Linked DNA regions of Chelativorans sp. AA-79. The protein of the gene in region 1 interacts with the protein of each later gene in a pairwise test. Links are inferred from orthologs where the notes say so. Each region holds a gene or a part of one and is shown on either strand. Other genes may lie near its edges. The genes, in order: rho and hfq.

Region 1 (3,225 bases):
TCTATCGCCGCTATCGCCGCGAAACCGGTGTGAAGGGGCTCGGGCTCGATTGGACGGTGCCGCTCGATGAAGCGGGCCGGCTGCAAATGGAAGGTGCCGTGCAGGGCAATTTGGACCCCATGCGGCTCGTCGCCGGCGGCAAAGCTCTCTCGGAGGGCGTCAAGTCGATCATGTCGGCACTGAGCGGCGGCCCGTTCATTTTCAATCTCGGCCACGGCATCACACCTGAGACACCCGTTGAGCATGTACAGGCGATGATCAACCAGGTGCGGGAGGAACAATCATGGCAACCGACGTAAGCGTCAGCGGCGGGAAAGCCGCTGCACGGAGAGCAGCCGTGTCCCTTGCGATCTTCCTCCTCCTGACGGTTCTCCTTTTCGCAGCAGCGCCCGACGGCCTTTATCTCTGGATCAAAGCCTTTCACGTGGTTGCAGTGATCTCCTGGATGGCAGGGATGCTCTATCTGCCACGTCTTTTCGTCTATCATTCTCAGGTCGAAGCAGGTTCGGCCCAGAGCGAGACGTTCAAGTTGATGGAAGCGCGGCTTCTGCGTTTCATCATCAATCCCGCCATGATAGCAACCTGGGTGTTCGGCCTTTGGCTTGCCTGGAAAGGATTCGACTTCTCGGGCGGGTGGCTGCACGCCAAGATCGGTCTCGTGGTTCTTCTCTCCGCTCTTCACGGTTATCTGGCGAAATCTCAGCGGATGTTCGAGAAGGATCAGAACAAAAAATTGGCACGGCACTGGCGAATCCTCAACGAAGTGCCTACCTTTCTCATGATCGTCATCGTTATCCTGGTGATTGTGAAACCCTTTTGAACGCCCGTTGTTTAGCTCAAGTGAGCCGGGGCGCCCGAGCGGTTATTTCCATTTGGGCTGTTGAGGGAGTGAGAGAAAATCACTCCTTGCTCTTTTCCGGACGGGACGATAAAAGGGTCTTCCTTCCCTTCATGTCTGGTGCCGTTCCGTCTGAAGTTTCGGACGCTGCAGGCCCGCAAGAGCGCCCAGCCATCTCCGGTATCCCTATGCTACATTTAGAGTCCGCCCTTATGCAGGAAATGAAACTCCAAGAGCTGAAGAGCAAATCGCCAACCGACCTTATTGCATTTGCAGAGTCGCTCGAGGTCGAGAACGCGAGCATCATGCGTAAACAGGAGCTGATGTTCGCAATCCTGAAGAAACTCTCGATGCAGGACATCGAGATCATCGGCGACGGTGTCGTGGAGGTCCTCCAGGATGGGTTCGGCTTCCTGCGATCCGCCACTGCCAACTATCTTCCTGGTCCGGACGATATCTACATTTCGCCTTCGCAGATCCGGCGTTTTTCACTCAAGACCGGCGATACGGTCGAAGGGCCCATTCGGAGTCCCAAGGAGGGTGAGCGCTACTTTGCCCTGCTCAAGGTCAATACGATCAATTTCGAGGATCCCGAGAAGATCCGGCACAAGATCCACTTCGACAATCTGACACCGCTTTATCCTGACGAGCGGCTAAGAATGGAGATCGAGAATCCGACGACAAAGGATCTTTCACCGCGGGTGATCGACCTTGTCGCGCCGCTGGGCAAAGGCCAGCGAGGACTGATCGTGGCGCCTCCCCGTACGGGTAAAACGGTTCTGCTTCAGAACATCGCTCACTCGATCACGACCAATCATCCGGAGTGCTACCTCATCGTCCTTCTGATCGATGAGAGACCGGAAGAGGTTACGGATATGCAGCGCTCGGTGAAAGGTGAGGTTATCTCCTCGACCTTTGACGAACCGGCCTCGCGCCATGTCCAAGTTGCCGAGATGGTAATCGAGAAAGCAAAGCGTCTGGTAGAGCATGGGCGAGATGTCGTCATTCTTCTCGATTCGGTCACCCGCCTCGGCCGCGCCTACAACACTGTCGTGCCATCTTCGGGCAAAGTCCTGACCGGTGGTGTGGACGCCAACGCCTTGCAGAGACCGAAGCGCTTCTTCGGCGCAGCCCGCAATATCGAGGAAGGCGGCTCACTCACCATCATCGCCACGGCGCTTATCGACACGGGCAGCCGCATGGACGAGGTTATTTTCGAAGAGTTCAAAGGAACGGGCAATTCCGAGATCGTGCTTGACCGCAAGGTGGCCGACAAGCGGATCTACCCCGCAATGGACATTCTCAAATCCGGAACCCGCAAAGAGGACCTCCTGGTGCCTCGTCAGGATCTTCAGAAGATTTTCGTGTTGCGGCGAATCCTTGCACCCATGGGGACGACAGACGCCATTGAGTTCCTCATCGATAAGCTCAAACAGACCAAGGGTAACGCCGAGTTCTTTGATTCCATGAATACTTGAGGACGCTAGAGCCTTTCAGGTTTTGACGGAAGCGTATCCTGCATTGACGAAGTAGTTGCTGCATTCACTGGGCTGGATTAAGGAGACGAGGCCGCCGATGTGCCGCCATGTCTCCTCGATGGTCCGCTTCTGAGCCGCGCGCATCCAATGCTTGATCTTGGCGAAGGCCTGCTCGATCGGATTGAGGTCGGGCGAGTATGGGGGCAGATACCAGAGCCTTGCGCCGGCGGCTTTGATCATCTGCCGGACGGCGGCCGACTTGTGTGAGCCGAGATTGTCCATGACGACGATGTCGCCCGGTTCAAGCACCGGCACGAGCTGCTGCTCGACATAGGCGCGGAAGCACTGGCCGTTGATCGGTCCATCGAAGACGCAAGGCGCCGTCAGCCGGTCATGGCGCAAAGCGCCGAGGAAGGTCAGCGTGCGCCAGTGGCCGTGCGGGGCAAAGCCGCGCAGGCGCTTGCCGCGTGGTCCCCAGCCCCGCAGCGGCGCCATGTTGGTCTTGATCCAGGTCTCGTCGATGAACACCAGCCGTGTCGGATCGAGACCGGACTGCCAAGAACGCCAGCGTTGCCGCCGGCGGGCGATGTCGGCACGAGCCTGCTCAAGGGCGAACAGCGTTTTTTGAACCGAAGCCCCTCGCGGCGCAGGAACCGCCACACCGTATCGTGCGACACCTTCACGCCGCGCGCCGCCAGCTCTTCCTTCAGCTTGTGCAGCGACAGATGCGGCGTCTGGCTGATCCGCTCGGCGATGAAGGCACGGTGCGGCTCCAGCACGCGCTTGCGGTGCCCGCCCATCTTGCCCGGCGCCACAGACCCGCTCGCACGGTAGCGCTGAGACCACTTCACCGCCGACGAGACGGCAACGCCGAAACGAGCCGCCACCGACCGGCAGCTCTCGCCGGCC
Region 2 (3,224 bases), 2.6 Mb from region 1 along the record:
CTGAAAAACCGCTGGGCACAGCATCTCTGGCGGAAATGGAAGAGCTTTGGCAGCGCGCGAAGAAGATGAAGTAACCTTCGTTACGTCCTCTTATCGTTGGATAATTTTCGTTCTATTTCTTCACGTGCTGCATGAGTTGCAAGAATCCGGACGGTGATGCTCCCGTCCTCGTGATCCTCCCGGCCGGTCACGTCGCCATGCCGGTATATCCAGTCCATCAGCCCCATCTGGCCCGGCGAAAGGGTGAAGGAAGCTTCCTGAACGGCGCCCGAGAGCCGCTCCTCGATCAGCGCCATCAGCGTGTCTATCCCCTCGCCCGTGATGGCGGAAATTGCCACGTGAGCTGTCCTGTCGGCCTCCTGGCGCAGGAGCCTCTCGCGATCGGACTCGCTTAGCCGGTCAATCTTGTTCCAGACCTCGATGACGCGGTTCGTGTCGGAGGCATTCACCCCGAGGCTCGCCAGCACCTGCTCCACATCGGCGGCATGGGCCGTCGTGTCGGGGTCGGAAATATCGCGCAGATGGACGACGAGATCGGCCTCGACCACCTCCTCCAAAGTGGCACGGAAGGCCGCCACCAGATGCGGCGGCAGATCCGAAATGAAGCCAACCGTATCGGAAAGGATCACGACCGTCCCATGCGGGAAGCGGACGCGCCGCAGTGTGGGATCGAGCGTGGCGAACAGCATGTCCTCCGCCAGCACGGCCGCACCGGTGAGCCGGTTGAAGAGCGTTGACTTGCCGGCATTCGTATAGCCGACGATGGCGACTACGGGAAAAGGCACCTTGCGCCGTTTCGCCCGATGCAGGTCGCGTGTCCGCCGTACGGTTTCCAGCTCGCGCCGGATGCGCAGGATACGTTCCTGCAGGAGTCGGCGGTCGGCTTCGATCTGCGTTTCGCCGGGACCGCCCATGAAGCCGCCGCCACCGCGCTGGCGCTCGAGGTGGGTCCAGCTCCTCACCAGCCGGCCGCGCTGGTATTCGAGATGGGCAAGATCGACCTGAAGCCGCCCTTCCTTGGTGCGGGCACGACGCCCGAAGATTTCCAGGATCAACCCCGTCCGATCGAGGACCTTGGCCTTGAAGCTGCGTTCCAGGTTGCGCTGCTGCACCGGGCTCAGTTGATGGTCAACGATAACGAGCTCAGCGTCCTTCTCGGCGACGATGGTGGCCAGCTCGTCCACCTTGCCGGCGCCGATAAGCGTCGCCGGCCGCGGCTGGGCAAGGGCAAAGACTTCGCTATGGGCGATGTCGAGATCGATCGCTTCGGCCAGTCCGACCGCCTCCTCCAGCTTTGCCTGCGGAGAAAGCGGCATATGCGTGCGCTGGGCGCCCTCGTCGGCTTGCACGCGACCTCGCGCCGAAATTATCGGCGCTATGACGACAGCCTTTGTGCGGTCCTCCGTGCCGGTTCCGTCCCGGTCACGCGGCTCTCTGCCGGCCTGCGGTTCTTCAGCCAATCAGCCTTCCCGACTGCCTTCCTCCGCCTCGAACAGCTGGACCGGCTGGCTCGGCATGATCGTGGAGATGGCATGCTTGTAAACGAGCTGCGAGTGGCCGTCCCGGCGCAGAAGAACGCAGAAATTGTCGAACGATGTCACGACACCAGTCAATTTCACGCCGTTGATCAGGAAAATCGTCAGCGGGTTCTTGCTCTTGCGAACGGTATTAAGAAACAGATCCTGCAGATTCTGGGAACGTTCCGCCATTTTTGTTTTTCATCCCCTGCGCTTTGCCGGCAGTAGCGCAAAATTAGCCACGCCCTGTCAAGCACGGCAACTGCCCTCCTGCCGCGCCCGCCGAACGCCTCTCACGCATCGGCTCATCGGATTGGGTTAACAGGCAGGACTTTTTTCCGCAACGTCAAAAAACGATTGCCTGAGCGACAGCGTGAGGGAACCCGGATGGCCGTTCGCCACCGGACGACCGTCGATATCGACCACGGGCATCACCACGGTGGAGGCCGCCGTGATGAAGGCTTCGCGGGCCGATTGCGCCTCCTCCACCGAAAACGCCCTCTCCTCCACCTCCAATCCCATGTTCGCCGCGAGTTCCATCACTGTGGCGCGGGTCACGCCTCGAAGGATGCCGAAATCGGCGGGGCGGGTGACCAGCTTTCCGTCGGCGGTCACGATCCAGGCGTTGGTGGAAGCGCCTTCCTTCACCAGGCCGTCGCCGTCGACGAACCAAGCCTCGGCGGCCCCGGCTTCCCGTGCCTTCTGCTTGGCGAGCACGTTGGGGAGGAGTCCGACCGTCTTGATGTCGACGCGGTCCCAGCGGTTTTCCGGCACCGTAATGACCTTTACGCCGGTTTCGGCGCGCCTGGCGGCATTCCTCGGATCGAGCTGCTTGGCGGTAATGACGAGCGCCGGCTTTGTTTCGGACGAGGGAAAAAAGTGATCACGGGGGGCGACACCGCGCGTCACCTGCAGATAGACGAGGCCGTCGGTGACGCCGTTGCGACGCACCACTTCGCGCAACACGAATTCGAGCGCATCCCGGTGCATCGGCCAGCGGATCTCGAGCTCCCGCAAAGAGCGGCCGAGCCTGTCGAGGTGACGGGTCATGTCGATGATGTAGCCCCGCGCCACCTCGCAAACCTCATAGACGCCATCGGCGAATTGATATCCCCGGTCTTCGACGTGAACGGCGGCTTCCGCGTGGCGAACATAGCGGCCATTCACATAGGCGATGCGCGGCATTCCAGGCTCCCTCGAAAAAGGCCCAGCGGGGCCGGTCAGAAAAATTCCAGACTCACACGGAAAAGCTGTTCCACCTGCCGCACCGCGCTGGCAAGCGCAAAAATGACGACACGGTCCTTGGGCTTGATCCGCAGGATACCGCTCGGCCGGATGAACTGACCCTCGCGCCAGACGCCGCCGATCCGCATGCCGTCCGGCAGGTCCTGCTCGTTGAGCGGCGGACCGACGAGCGGCGAGGTCTCCAGCGCCTCCGCCTCGATCACCTCCGCGGCACCGCGGTCGATGTTGTGCACGGCGCGAATGCGCCCGCGGCGCACATGCTGCAGCACGCGGGAGATGGTCACCGCACGCGGATTGACATGGGCGTCGATGCCGAGCGTCCTGGCGAAATCGTGATAGGTGGGATTGTTGATGAGGACGAGGTTCGATTTGCAGCCCAGTTGCTTTGCGATGACGCTGGAGAGGATGTTGACCTGATCGTCATTGGTGAGCGCCACCATCAGGTCCGCGTGATCGATATCG

What was found.
Region 2: the proteins of rho (region 1) and hfq interact in binary tests that used the Escherichia coli proteins (3 or more experiments, as listed by UniProt). The link is inferred for Chelativorans sp. AA-79 from one-to-one orthologs.

Annotation. Positions count from the first base shown.
Region 1 is NZ_CP120361.1:225,465-228,689, forward strand. The notes cover bases 277-3,183. They hold rho (transcription termination factor Rho), read left to right. Parts: upstream 277-1,050; coding sequence 1,051-2,316; downstream 2,317-3,183. Other genes in these bases: hemE (uroporphyrinogen decarboxylase), read left to right, coding at 277-299; hemJ (protoporphyrinogen oxidase HemJ), read left to right, coding at 284-820. Also shown: more of hemE, read left to right, coding at 1-276. UniProt on the Escherichia coli protein: Facilitates transcription termination by a mechanism that involves Rho binding to the nascent RNA, activation of Rho's RNA-dependent ATPase activity, and release of the mRNA from the DNA template.
Region 2 is NZ_CP120361.1:2,798,401-2,801,624, reverse strand. The notes cover bases 86-2,991. They hold hfq (RNA chaperone Hfq), read right to left. Parts: upstream 1,710-2,991; coding sequence 1,461-1,709; downstream 86-1,460. Other genes in these bases: trkA (Trk system potassium transporter TrkA), read right to left, coding at 2,738-2,991; PVE73_RS13590 (D-amino-acid transaminase), read right to left, coding at 1,836-2,702; hflX (GTPase HflX), read right to left, coding at 86-1,379. Outside these bases: mazG (nucleoside triphosphate pyrophosphohydrolase), read left to right, coding at 1-74; more of hflX, read right to left, coding at 81-85; more of trkA, read right to left, coding at 2,992-3,224. UniProt on the Escherichia coli protein: RNA chaperone that binds small regulatory RNA (sRNAs) and mRNAs to facilitate mRNA translational regulation in response to envelope stress, environmental stress and changes in metabolite concentrations.